DNA from 3 places in the Lysinibacillus sp. FSL R5-0849 genome. Region 3 is predicted to be linked to each of the others. Evidence: riboswitches for the same ligand, from Rfam matches in the RefSeq annotation. Region 3 holds a riboswitch; each other region holds the start of a gene.
The links. Region 3 has a riboswitch for thiamine pyrophosphate ahead of thiW (energy coupling factor transporter S component ThiW). Riboswitches for the same ligand answer to the same signal wherever they lie in the genome.

Region 1 (4,631 bases), 610 kb from region 3:
TGGGAACATAATTTAGACCATAAAGAGCCTGAGTTACACATCGATGGTCATGCAGGAATTCATGATTTCCGTGAAGACGATAGTAATTACTTCGAGCAACCAGGTAAACTTTTCCGCCTAATGACTGCGAAAGAACAACAACGTCTATTTGAAAATACGGCTAATGATATGGCTTCTGTTGAGGAATTCATCAAACGCCGTCACATTCTTCACTGCTATTTAGCTGATCCAGCATATGGTGAAGGTGTTGCAAAAGCAATGGGTCTTTCATTAGAAGGTATGGATCTTACAAATCCATACGTAAAACAACCAACAAACGTTTAATATTCCACTTATTATTGATATCCAAATCCAACTTTTACTCCATGTGAATGTATAATTCACGTGGAGCTTTTTTGTATTCGTCTAGGTTCAAGCGTTCACTTCTATTTGCAAATGCATATATTCATCTCCCCTATTAAGTTGTGAAACCAACATAAAAAAAAGGCTTGTGTCTAGTAAATAAACACAAGCCTCGCACTATTATTATTGATAGATTTGACTACCTGCCTTTTTAAACTCCGCTGACTTTTCCCTCATACCTTCATGGATGGCTTCTGTTGTATTTAAATCCTTTTCTTTAGCATAATTACGAATATCCTGGGAAATTCTCATGCTACAAAATTTAGGCCCGCACATTGAACAAAAATGAGCCGTTTTGGCTCCTTCTGCTGGCAATGTTTCATCATGATATTCTACTGCACGCTCTGGATCAAGAGAAAGGTTAAATTGATCGCGCCAGCGGAACTCAAAACGCGCTTTTGACAGTGCATCATCCCGTTGCTGTGCACCTGGGTGACCCTTTGCTAAATCTGCAGCATGTGCAGCAATTTTATAAGTAATAACCCCTACTCGAACATCCTCCCTATTAGGTAAACCTAAATGTTCCTTCGGTGTCACGTAGCAGAGCATAGCAGTTCCAAACCAACCAATCATCGCCGCTCCAATAGCAGATGTAATATGGTCATAACCTGGCGCAATATCTGTTGTCAATGGACCTAATGTATAGAAGGGAGCTTCCTTACAAACCTCTAATTGCTTGTCCATATTTTCTTTAATCAAATGCATTGGAACATGACCTGGCCCTTCCACCATTACTTGAACATCATGCTTCCATGCGATTTGCGTTAATTCGCCTAATGTTTCCAGCTCCGCGAATTGTGCTTCATCGTTAGCATCCGCGATTGACCCTGGGCGTAAGCCATCTCCTAATGAGAAGGCTACATCATAAGCTTTCATAATTTCGCATATTTCCTCAAAATGAGTATAGAGGAAGTTCTCTTGATGATGGTATAAGCACCACTGCGCCATAATGGACCCACCCCGAGACACAATACCCGTTACACGGTTTGCGGTAAGAGGGACATAACGTAAAAGGACACCTGCATGAATAGTGAAATAATCTACCCCTTGCTCCGCTTGTTCAATAAGCGTATCACGGTACACCTCCCACGTTAAATCCTCAGCCACACCATTCACTTTTTCTAATGCCTGATAAATTGGTACTGTCCCAACGGGTACTGCAGCATTTCGAATAATCCATTCTCTCGTTGTATGAATATGCTTGCCAGTTGATAGATCCATAATATTATCAGCGCCCCAGCGTGTAGCCCATGTCATTTTTTCGACCTCCTCTGCAATCGAGGATGATACGGCTGAATTTCCAATGTTCGCATTAATTTTCACATGGAAATTACGACCGATAATCATTGGCTCTGCCTCTGGATGATTAATATTGGAAGGCATAATAGCTCGGCCTGCTGCAATCTCTGAACGTACGAAATCTGGGTCCATATTTTCGCGTATCGCTACAAATTCCATCTCAGGTGTAATAATTCCCTTTCTAGCATAATGAAGCTGTGTGACATTTCTACCCTTCTTTGCACGTAAAGGCTTTCTCACCAATTCCGGAAAGACATTTTCATGGATACGTGGATCATCAGCACGACGAAAACCATTATCCTCAGGTTTAATCGTACGTCCTCCGTATTCCTCAACATCCCCTCGCTCTTGTATCCAAGGACTTCTTAAAGCAGGTAAGCCTTTTGTAATATCCACACGAAAGGAAGGATCTGTATATGGTCCACTCGTATCATACACTCGAATCGGGGCATTTTCTTCATCTCCAAAGCTACCAGTCGTCGGACTTAATGCAATTTCACGCATTGGTACTAATATATCTGGACGAGATCCTTCCACATAAACCTTTTTACTTCCTTCAAAGTTAGACATAATCGTAATGTTCTTTTCACTAATTGCTGACATGAGCTACTTCTCTCCCTTAAATATATTTTAGGCAAGGACCGAATCTAGCTCACCCAACAATCAAATAAAATAAATAAAGGCCGAATCCAAAATAATAATTGGATCCGGCCATGAATGTAAAGGGTCTATTGATTGCACGTAATAGGCAATAGCTTCTTAACTTTCCCACGCTGGTATGAGCCAGATCAGGTCCAAAGGGTCAAGAAACCTCTATGCGTTTCCCTCTCAGCCTGACTCATCAGACCCCCCTAGTTAATACTATTCAGTTTGATGCTAGTGTAGCAGATATTGCTAAGAGATGGAAGTTATCATTTAAATATTTTCTATTAGGTAAACAATACATCCGCAATATAAATCACAATCGTGACCGTTATACAACTCACAATGGTTGAGAATAAAACGGTTTGTGCAGCTGTTGACGACTCTACATCATACTCTAATGCTAGACTTGAACTGTTGCGGGATGTGGGAAAAGCACTTGCTATAAATAATGATTGTGCCACAACCCCATCTAAACCCAGCGCATAGATAATGACTAAAGCCACGGCTGGTCCGATAAATAATCGCGTGAAGCAGCTGACGAATACTGTTTTATTAAACATCGTTTTGATCTCCATCTGAGACAATTGGGCGCCTAGCGTGATTAATGCAACGGCAATAAAACCATCTGCTACATGGTCTATTGGTATTTTAATAAACTGCGGAATGCCAATATCAAAATAATTCATGGCCACACCGATTATTAAAGCGTGAATAATAGGCATTTTTATAAAGTCCTTAAAAATCGTCATGCCCGATTTAGTAGAGGAAATTAAATTATATAAACCATACGTATACGTTGTCATGTTTTGAAAGATAACGAGTATAACCTGGATGGCTACACCAATAGGTTGAGTGGCAAAAATCATTTGAGCTACCGGAATCCCATAGTTCCCAGAGTTAATGAGTACTACACTATTTTTAAAAACAGCCGCCTCAGTTTTGGCGAGGCCAAGCCCTTTCGCTAAAAAGTGACTAAGCAGCATTTGACTACCGATAAAAAGTACAACAAACAATCCGACTTCTCCTAGAACAGACAGCTTTATATTCGTCTCATATAAATTAATAAATACAGCGGCTGGCATAAAACAATATGTAATAAGCTGTGATAATGCTTTTAAATTAAAGCGAAATTTCTTTTGTAGAATAGCACCTAGTACAAGTAATACTAAAATAGGTGCGACAATTTGAAAGAAAATCATTCCAAGATACACCATATTGATGTCCCCCCTCCCTTTTAATAGTAGTGTCGATCATGCACTTGGTCAATGACACTTACTTTCATAATTAAAACCGTTGATTTCCACTACGGACGGGGCGCGCCTTGTTCCTATGGTTGAAAAGATTCAAAAAATCAAATCAATGAACGAGAACAATGTACACAATGTAAGAATTACCAAAACTCATTCATTTAGGGCCATGTATGATTAGGCAGCAAAGAATTATTTTTCATGAAGTAAAAATGAAAAAGGAATCGAGCATGAACTTCTCGATTCCTTTTATCAACAGTCTGAGCTACCTTTAGATTTTAGGTAGCCTTTTTCTTTACGCAAGCTTAAATAGATTAACTACCTCTTGCAGTTCATTAGAGATATCATTCATATTTTGCATAGACTCTGCCACTTTTTGCAATTCTGCTTGTTGGTCCATTGCAGAGGCACTTACTTGCTCAGCAGAGGCCGCTGTTTCCTCTGATATAGCCGATATACTTTGAATGGACATAATCGCTTGATTTTTATGCTCTAACATAGTAGACAACTGTGTCATTAGTTCACTAATAGAAGTTGCAATTGCACGTGACAAATCACTATTATCTTTAAAGGCCAATTGCGTGCTTTGTACGGACTCATTTTGAGATTGCATTAAGTCTGCATTTGATGCAATGACTGCAACTGTTTGCTGAGAATTTTCTAAAATACTTTCTACCGTGCTTTTAATAATTTCTGTTTCAGTTTTTGATTGCTCTGCCAACTTTCTTACTTCTTCCGCCACGACAGCAAAACCTTTTCCATGCTCACCAGCTCGTGCAGCCTCAATACTTGCATTTAAAGCTAATAGATTAGTTTGCTCCGTAATGCTTTGAATGGAGGCAATAATTTGATTAATATTGGCAATATTAGAAGCTAGCGATTCCATTTGCTGCTGAATACGGCTGTTCATCTCATTCGTCTCTATATTATGTTCATGTAAACTTAGAACCTCTTGCATGCCTTTTTCTGTTGTCACATTTGTCTTGTTGGATAAATCGTCCATTTCATTCGAAAGCGCAGTAATAGCGTCTATTTGAT
Region 2 (4,631 bases), 2.0 Mb from region 3:
TTTGAGACGGCTTTTTTGTATAGTTCGCCGAATGCCAATAGAGGTACATTTTACCTTTATTTTTTTTGTATTAAAAATCTAATAACGCACATTCTATATTCACAAGGAGGTGAGAAACATGGCTTCAAACAACAACCGCAGTTCAAACCAGCTTGCAGTACCTGGTGTACAACAAGCACTTGATCAAATGAAATACGAAATTGCACAAGAATTTGGTGTTCAATTAGGGGCTGACGCTTCAGCTCGTGCTAACGGTTCCGTTGGTGGTGAAATCACTAAACGTCTTGTACAAATGGCAGAATCTCAATTAAAAGGTATGCCAAACAACAACAACTAATAAATGCTAACTAAGCATTTATAAACTCAAAACCAGTGACCGTAAAAGGCACTGGTTTTAGTTTGTTTATCAATCATTTTTTTATGCGAGATAAAGACTTAAACATGGATACTGTTTGTTCAATATCCTTACTGTCACAGATAGCAGAAATAACAGCAACTCCGTCAGCACCAGCTTGCAAAACAACATTAGCGTTTGTCCAATTTATTCCACCTATGGCTACAATGGGAAAGTTAGGCTGCAATTTGGAAGCTTGCTGTAAAAAAATTGTGCCACATGGTGGTTGTGCATCACTTTTAGATGTTGTGGCAAAAATAGGTCCAATTCCTACATAGTCCGCATGATGGTCAATAGCCGTTTGTAGCTCTTCCTGTGAATGTACAGAAACGCCAAGGAGCCGGTTTGCCATTTTTTTACGTGCAATGGCAATCTGTTCATCATCTTGGCCAATATGAACACCATCTGCACCAAGTCGAACTGCTAGATCCACATCATCGTTAATGATAAACGGCACACGGTAATGTTGACATCGTTTTTGGCATTGGCGGGCAAATTGCTCATAAGCTAATCCTGTTAATGCATTAGGACCCTTTTCACGTAATTGAAACATAGTAATGCCAGCCCGCAGCCCTTGTTCGAGTACAGCTAAAGGTTCCTGTTGGGAAACATTGCTTGTACCCATAATAAAATAAAGCTGTAAATCTTCACGTTTCAAGTAATTTCACCTCGCAGGCACCTTTATGCAACTGATAAGCAAAATGATTTGTGGGCCCATGACCATTACCAATGTCTAAATCGTGCATAATGGCTAATTGTATAAATTTTTTAGCTTCGATAATAGCTTTTTCAATGGACAAACCTTGACCAAGGAAAGCCGTGATAGCTGCTGAAAATGTACAACCTGTACCATGTGTGTTTTCCGTCGAAATACGAGGAGACTGCATGGAAAATGATTTGTCATTTTTTATAAATACATAATCAATTGCATATAACGAATTGGGTAGATGCCCACCTTTAATGATGACACATTGAACACCTAGTTGGAAAAAGCATTGAGCAATTTCCTCCATATCCGAGAAATGATTTATTTTTCTTCCCGTAAGTGCCTCTGCTTCTGGTATATTTGGTGTCACAATTGTAGCAAGAGGAAGTAAAGACATGCGCATGGCCTCGATAGCCTCTTGCTGCAGTAAGCTTTCTCCACCTTTTGCAATCATAACGGGATCAACAATTAGTGGGATTTTTAAATCGTCAATAATGTGTGCAATACCTTGAATAATTTCCGAGGAATAAAGCATCCCTGTTTTAATCGCAGCAATCGAAAAATCTTCAAGTAATGCATGAAATTGTTTTTCAACAAAGTCAACGTCAATTGGGAAAACCCCTGTTACACCAATTGTGTTTTGAGCAGTTAATGCTGTAATAACGGAGGTGCCAAAAACCCCTAATTCCTGAAATGTTTTTAAATCAGCCTGAATGCCAGCGCCACCGCCACTATCCGAGCCTGCAATTGTCGTTACAATATGCATGATGCCTCACCCTCCTTTGAAAGACGATGTAAGGCATTAAGCAAAGCAATTTGAATATCCCCGATATCCTCTGTAAATGCGGATGCTAACTCAGCTGCTTTTTTATAGTATGTCAGTGTTTCCGCTAATTGGCTATACGGATCATCTCCTGAAGAGAAGGCTGCTCCACATATAGCGCTAAGTAAACAGCCTGTACCCGTTACTTCAGTCATTTGTGAATTTCCACCTGTAATCCATTGGCTCTGCACACCGTCTGTCATAAAATCATGTTTGCCTGTAACAATGACTATACAGTTGTAGCGTTGAGCCAATAGTGTAGCCTCAGTCTCTATGGCAATAAATCCCTCACCACTATCAACACCTTTTTGTTGCCATTCTACATTGGCTAATGCCGCAAGCTCACCCTTGTTACAGCGTATGACTGCAAATTGTATAGCTGAAAGTAATAGGTGTACGGTTTCCTTGCGATAAACTGTGGCACCTGCGCCAACCGGATCTAATATAACAGGAATGGCAAGGGTATTTGCTTTTTTTCCTGCTAACAGCATTGATTCTTTTGTTCGGTCATTTAGTGTACCAATATTGATTAAAAGAGCGTCTGCAATGGCGACCATTTCCTCCACCTCATGGCTATCATCAGCCATGACAGGAGAGGCACCTAATGCCAATAGACCATTGGCTTGGAAATTAGCCACGACATAATTAGTTATACAGTGAATAAGCGGTTGTTGTTGACGAATTGTTTGAAAAATCATTTTAGTCCTCCTTTATTGGTGGACGTAAGCATGCAAAAAAGGCCCTTTTTACGTAAAAATGCACGAAAAAGAGCCTTTCATCTGAAAAAACGATGTTCATTGCTCCCTACGTCAGTATTAACTAACAGGTTCAAAGGGTCAGGTTTTACCTTCTCAACTCTTTATGAGTCCCCCTGCAATCTTGCTTATAGTTGACCAAAATGTACCATACTTTTCATATGTATTCAATAGCAAGTTTTCCTATCGACAAAACGTGACTGATGCCATATAGCTAAGCATGATAGTTGTCATGACTTTACTTAAATCAAGTGTAAACCATTGAAAATACTAGAAAAGGAGTATAATGTGTCTTAACAAAAGGGGGCATTTGCCATGAATAGACAAGAATTAGTAGCACCAGAATGGTATAACATAACAGATGAATTTGAAAAATATGCAAAGGATTCAACTAAAAATGCATTGATTATTTATCATGAGCATTCTGATGTACAATTTATCACCTACGCACATTTACTTGAAAGAGCGAATCAGGCGGCACATGTCTTTACAAAAAGTGGATTAACTAAAGGTGATGTCATTTTAGTGATGGTACCACGCTCAGTAGAAGCATACATTGTCTATATTGCTGCATTAAAAGCGGGTTTAATAATCATTCCAAGCTCTGAAATGCTAAGAACAAAAGATATTGAGTATCGTATTCATCATGCTGATGCTAAAGCTGTTGTAGCCTTTGAGCCTTATATTGAGCAATTTGATCAAGTAGGGAATTTACAAAATATACAGCAATTTGTTATCGGTAATGCACATGAACCATGGCAGCCGTTAGTAGACAAAATGCGAAAGCAACCAACAACTTACATAAGTTCTACACCAACAAAAAGTACAGACCATGCCTTTTTAGCTTACACAAGTGGCACAACAGGTAACCCGAAAGCTGCTGTGCATACTCATAGCTGGGGCTATGCACATTTACGGACAACAGCCCCACACTGGCTAGGAGTACAAGAAAATGATATTGTATGGGCAACTTCAGCACCAGGATGGCAAAAATGGATTTGGAGTCCGTTTCTCGCGATTTTAGGCAGCGGTGCCACTGCATTTGTTTATAAAGGAAAGTTTGATGCAGCAACATATTTAGCATTGCTTGAAAAATTTAAGATGAATGTCTTATGTTGCACACCGACAGAATATCGTTTTATGGCAGCACTTGAAAATTTACAGGAGTATGACATCAGTTCAATTCGACAAGCTGTTTCAGCAGGTGAGCCATTGAACAGTGATGTCATTAAAAAATTCTCAGACACTTTCCATCTACAAGTGCGAGATGGTTATGGTCAGACTGAGAATACACTTCTTGTAGGGACTATGGTTGGTATGGACGCAAGAGTTGGTTCGATGGGTAAACCTACGCCAGGCAATACGGTTGACATTATAGACGATTTTGGCGAGCCAGTTGCTATAGGAGAAGTAGGTGATATTGCTGTTCATCGAGAAACACCTGCACTTTTTAAAAAATATTTAAATGATCCTGAACGTACTAATTTACAATTCCGTGGTGATTGGTATATAACAGGGGATCGAGCTTATAAAGATGCGGACGGCTATTTTTGGTTTGAAGGCCGCGGAGATGATGTTATTATTTCCTCAGGTTACACAATTGGACCTTTTGAAGTAGAGGATGCGCTGATGAAGCATCCGACTGTGAAAGAGGTTGCTGTCATTGCAAGTCCCGATAAAGTTCGCGGGAACATCGTTAAAGCATTCATTATCCTTCATAATGGTGCTAATGGTAATCAAGAGCTTATTCAATGCCTTCAAAATCATGTCAAATCATTAACGGCACCTTATAAATACCCACGTGCTATTGAATTTGTTACTGAGTTACCCAAAACTGCATCTGGTAAAATTAGACGTGTTGAATTAAGACAACAAGAATTAAAACATCTTGTACAATAATCATTTCCTAGGAAATAATGTCGAAAATCAAAGTTCATGCAAAGAAATGAACTT
Region 3 (4,631 bases):
ATAAAGAAGAGGCAGTGGATACCATTTTATCTGTTACACCAGGAGGCGGGACAGAAATCTATGGTTCACTTGCAAAAGCATATGAAAACCTAGCAGATATAAAACTGCAACGTAAGCATATTATTCTTTTAACGGATGGACAATCACAGCCAGGAAATTATGAAGATTTAATTGAACAAGGAAAAGATACTGGAATAACTTTATCAACAGTGGCTATTGGTCAAGATGCGGATGCTAACTTATTGGAAGCTCTGAGTGAGATGGGAAGCGGACGTTTCTACAATGTTATCGATGAGCAAACTATTCCTTCCATTTTATCTCGTGAAACAGCTATGATTTCCCGTACGTACATTGAGGATAACCCATTTTATCCAATACTCTATCATGCAGGGGGATGGAATACGCTATTTGCCAATGGCGTTCCACAAATGAATGCTTATATCGGAACAACCGCAAAGCAGGGTGCTACCGTCGTGGCTGAAAGCGAAAAAGAAGATCCGGTGTTAGCACAATGGCAATACGGTCTTGGCAAAACATTCGCATTCACTTCTGATTCAACAGGAAAGTGGTCGGGCGACTGGGCAAGATGGCAAAACTGGGGCACATTTTGGCAAACGCTTATTTCACAAATGCTCCCAAGTTATAATGATGTTGCCTATGATGTAAGAATAGAATCAGATGGGTCCTTTATGATTACAGATCCTACAAATGAAGCAGCCTTTTTAGATATTGTTGCGGTTAATGAAGCTGGTGAAGAGTTAGACACACAGCTTGAAACTATATCAGCCTCTCAGGTGCGTGCTGTAGTACAAGCTGACCCGGGATTAATCTTCTTCCGTATCGCTGATGAAAAGGAAACGATTTATCAGGCTGGATTAAGTGTTCCCTATAGTGCTGAGTATGAACTTCTTCCTGCTAATGATAAATTAATAGAAGAATTAACCGAACAAACTGGGGGTGCTATTTTAAAAGAACCACAAGAAGTGTTCCGTGACTTTACAAAGCAAGGGGCGGATCGTCAAAACATTGCGACATGGCTTCTCCTTGCAGGTATGCTCTTATTCTTTATTGATATTACAATAAGACGCTTTGGCTGGAATTTCCTAACGAAGCCGAAGAAAAAGGAGCAAATTGTAGAGAATCACCCCGTACAGGCAGAAAACACGAACGTGGCACAATTATTAAAGGGTATGAAAAAACGCCAATAATTTAGTTAGATGAAAGCAGTGCGAATTATTTCGCACTGCTTTTTGTATATGCATGGAGACAAATCCTCTAAGTTATATCAACAACGTTATTTAATAAAAAGAGCGGGAATTAAAATATTTTACTAGCACGGTTTTACGCAAACTGCTAGCTACTACAATACCTAAGATTGCTCCAATTGAACTTGATATTAAAAAGGCAGGCATGAAAAATAAGGCCGCTACGGATGTCCCCATAAGTAACTTTGCATAGGGCACTGCTACAAGCGATGCGAGAAGACCAGTGCCGATCACTTCACCCATACCAGCTAGCCACATTTTACTGCTATATTTATAGGCAAGACCTGCGCATAATGCTCCAATAATACTACCAGGAATGGCTAACAGTGAGCCTGTTCCTGTAAGGATACGAATGATAGCCGTAACAAAGGCAACTACAACTGTAGGTACGGGTCCAAGTATAATGGCTCCTATTACGTTAATAGCGTGCTGCACAGGGTAGGCACGAGCAATCCCAGTTGGAATGGAGATGAACGTAGAGCCTGCAACGGCAATCGCTACTAATAAAGCCATAATTGTTAATTTTCGAATAGACATGATAGGTGCGCTCCTTTTCGTTTTAGCCACTAGGAAAATGAAAAAAGCCGCTTCCTTCAAACGACAGGAAGCGGCCTTGCTTATACACTGAAAATAGCAAGAAGCGCCACTTCCCTCCGCTAGCATGAACTAGATCAGGTTCGAAGGGTCCGTATATAACCATATACGTCTCAGCCTTTAAAAGACTCCCCTAGTGGTAAGTATTTTTTAGAAGTGTAACATACTTCAATCAATAGTCAATAAGCTTTGATGATTAGTGTGAATCTGGATGCATAAGCTGTGGTGCCTTTTTCAATGTCCAAATCAGGGCAAGGAAGAAGCAGGCTAATAAGATAATGGCACCAAAAATATAAGGACTATTCATATTCCAGTCAAATAAGAAACCAGCTAAAGCGGGTCCAATCATATTTCCAAGACTCATATAGGCATTGTTCAAGCCGGCTGCAAACCCTTGCTCTGTTTCAGCAAGTTTTGAGATGAGTGTATTAACAGCTGGACGAATTAATGTTGTTGCCGTAGAGAAGATGGTTGCTACAACTAATATTAGTGCAAAACCTGAAACAAATAATATTAAGAAAATAGCAATGGAGGCAATAAATAAATTGACCAAAACTACTTTCATTTCACCAAAGCGTTTAAAGAGTGGCGTTATGATAAACATCTGTACAATTACCCCAAATGCTCCACCAACCACTAGAATGGTAGCAATATCGCCAGGTGAGTAATTAAATTTTTCTGTCACAAATAGTGATAAGGTTGTTTGGAAGTTAGCAATCCCAAATGAGAATACCATCATAATAATTAACATAACAAAATAAGGCATATGTACAGAGCGAGCCATCTGTTTCACCAGATTATCTTGCTTTTGTCTATTTTGCGCAGTATTTGGCTTTGTAGATGGTAATAAAAAGTACGATAAAATAGACGCTAAAATGGCGGCAGCTCCCGCCATGAAAAATGGAAAATGTAAGCTAACCTTTGCGAGGAAACCACCAATTCCAGGGCCAATCATAAAGCCGAACGACATTGCAGCTCCTAACATACTCATTCCTTTTCCGCGTTCTTCATAAGTTGTCACGTCTGCTACAAAAGCCATAATAGGAGGTGCAACAAATGCAGAGCCAAGGCCACCTAAAAAGCGTGCCAAAAAGAGCATCCAAACATCTGTAGAAAGGCCAAAACCGATTTGTGCAAGTCCTGTTAGTATAAGACCGAAAATAATTAAATTTTTCCGCCCATACAGGTCAGAAAGATTCCCAGCAATTGGAGAAAATACAAATTGTGCCAAGGCGAACGTTGCAATAAGCATGCCTAGAACTTGTCCTGCTGCTCCAAATATTCTTAAATATTCCGGCATTACAGGAATAATAATTCCAATACTCCCCATTGCGATAAACATATTAAACATTAATATATACAAAGCCGCCTTATTGGACTTCTGCTGGGTCATCGAAAAACCCCCTTTATGTAATCAAATATAGTACAGTCTATCATAAAGAATTATGGCTGGCTAATAGTTGAGATTGCTGTAACTGATCCAATCGTTAGAATGGTTTTCCAGAAAAGTTTTTTTCTCAGAAAACTTCACAATGTAATAGTATCTAATTGATTAATAAACATGAATAGTTAGGAGAGCGTATGAACTTTTTGCTAGAAGTAATTTTGTTGAAATGAAATAGCGTGATAAAAGTGAATAATATTGTTTAAGATGAAGCTATGATGGGCATATGTATTGGCACGTAGTATCTATGGTCTTTTCTTGGATCTAGAGGTGAAAATGATTGTTAGCTTAAACATAGACCAAAGGGATTATAGGAGAGGGGGCTGCGAAGATGAACTACTACAGGCTACTAGTAGAATTGCTTTCTAAATATAGTAATACAACTGAATGCTTACATAAAAAGGGCGAATTGGTTTCTAGACCAATTCGCTCTTATAAATTATCGAATACTCATTTTAAATTCTAAAAACAGCTCATTATATTTACCTAAGTAATCTGGGCCTAAGTTTTTATAGACCTCTAATGTATCACGTTGCTCTTCAGAAGGGTAATAGCGTTCATCAGCAACTACTTCAGGGTCCATTAAGTCCATCGCAGCGATATTAGGCGTCGAATAGCCAACATAATCGGCATTTTGAGCACCAGATTCAGCACTTAGCATAAAATTGATAAAGGCATGTGCACCATCAATATTTTTTGAGGTTTTTGGTATAACCATATTATCGAACCATAAATTGGAGCCCTCTTCAGGAACAGCAAAGTCCAACTCTTCATTTTCAGACATCATGTCCGCTGCCTGACCAGACCAAGTGAGGGCCACTGATGCTTCATTATTGATCATTAATGGTGTAATTTCATCCCCAATGATCGCTTTTACGTTTGGCGCAAGTGTAATCAGCTTGTCAGTTGCTTCACGCAATTCATCGTTATCCAATGAATTCAAGGAGTGTCCAAGACTATTTAAACCCATCCCAATCACTTCGCGGGCACCGTCTACTAAAAATACTTTTCTTTTTAATGAAGGATCCCATAAATCGTCCCAGGAGGAGAAATCTAAGTTCCCAACTAGCTTTGGATTATATACAATTCCTACTGTTCCCCAGAAGTAAGGAACTGAAAATTGATTGTTATCATCGAATGGTAAATCTAAAAAGTATGGATCGATATTTTTAAAATTCGGGATTTTTGCTTTGTCTAAAGGAATCAATAAATTATCTTCCTTCATTTTTTCAATCATATACTCAGAAGGGACAGCAATATCATACGCTGTACCACCTTGCTGTATTTTAGTCATCATAGCTTCATTGGAATCAAATGTTTCATAAATG

Region 1: linked by a shared signal. The riboswitch ahead of thiC (phosphomethylpyrimidine synthase ThiC) and the one ahead of thiW (energy coupling factor transporter S component ThiW) in region 3 are both predicted to bind thiamine pyrophosphate.
Region 2: linked by a shared signal. The riboswitch ahead of thiM (hydroxyethylthiazole kinase) and the one ahead of thiW (energy coupling factor transporter S component ThiW) in region 3 are both predicted to bind thiamine pyrophosphate.

The regions. Positions count from the first base shown of each region.
Region 1 covers NZ_CP152004.1:237,418-242,048, reverse strand. Annotated here, with positions in the region: gene MKY80_RS01130 (catalase) at 1-324, shown strand, start outside; gene thiC (phosphomethylpyrimidine synthase ThiC) at 526-2,304, opposite strand; TPP riboswitch at 2,450-2,564, opposite strand; gene MKY80_RS01120 (AEC family transporter) at 2,631-3,560, opposite strand; gene MKY80_RS01115 (methyl-accepting chemotaxis protein) at 3,889-4,631, opposite strand, start outside.
Region 2 covers NZ_CP152004.1:3,495,628-3,500,258, reverse strand. Annotated here, with positions in the region: gene MKY80_RS17200 (alpha/beta-type small acid-soluble spore protein) at 119-337, shown strand; gene thiE (thiamine phosphate synthase) at 411-1,052, opposite strand; gene thiD (bifunctional hydroxymethylpyrimidine kinase/phosphomethylpyrimidine kinase) at 1,042-1,866, opposite strand; gene thiM (hydroxyethylthiazole kinase) at 1,854-2,621, opposite strand; TPP riboswitch at 2,708-2,806, opposite strand; gene MKY80_RS17180 (acyl--CoA ligase) at 2,994-4,577, shown strand.
Region 3 covers NZ_CP152004.1:842,966-847,596, forward strand. Annotated here, with positions in the region: gene MKY80_RS03885 (VWA domain-containing protein) at 1-1,208, shown strand, start outside; gene thiW (energy coupling factor transporter S component ThiW) at 1,299-1,802, opposite strand; TPP riboswitch at 1,897-2,004, opposite strand; gene MKY80_RS03895 (tetracycline resistance MFS efflux pump) at 2,056-3,252, opposite strand; gene MKY80_RS03900 (spermidine/putrescine ABC transporter substrate-binding protein) at 3,743-4,631, opposite strand, start outside.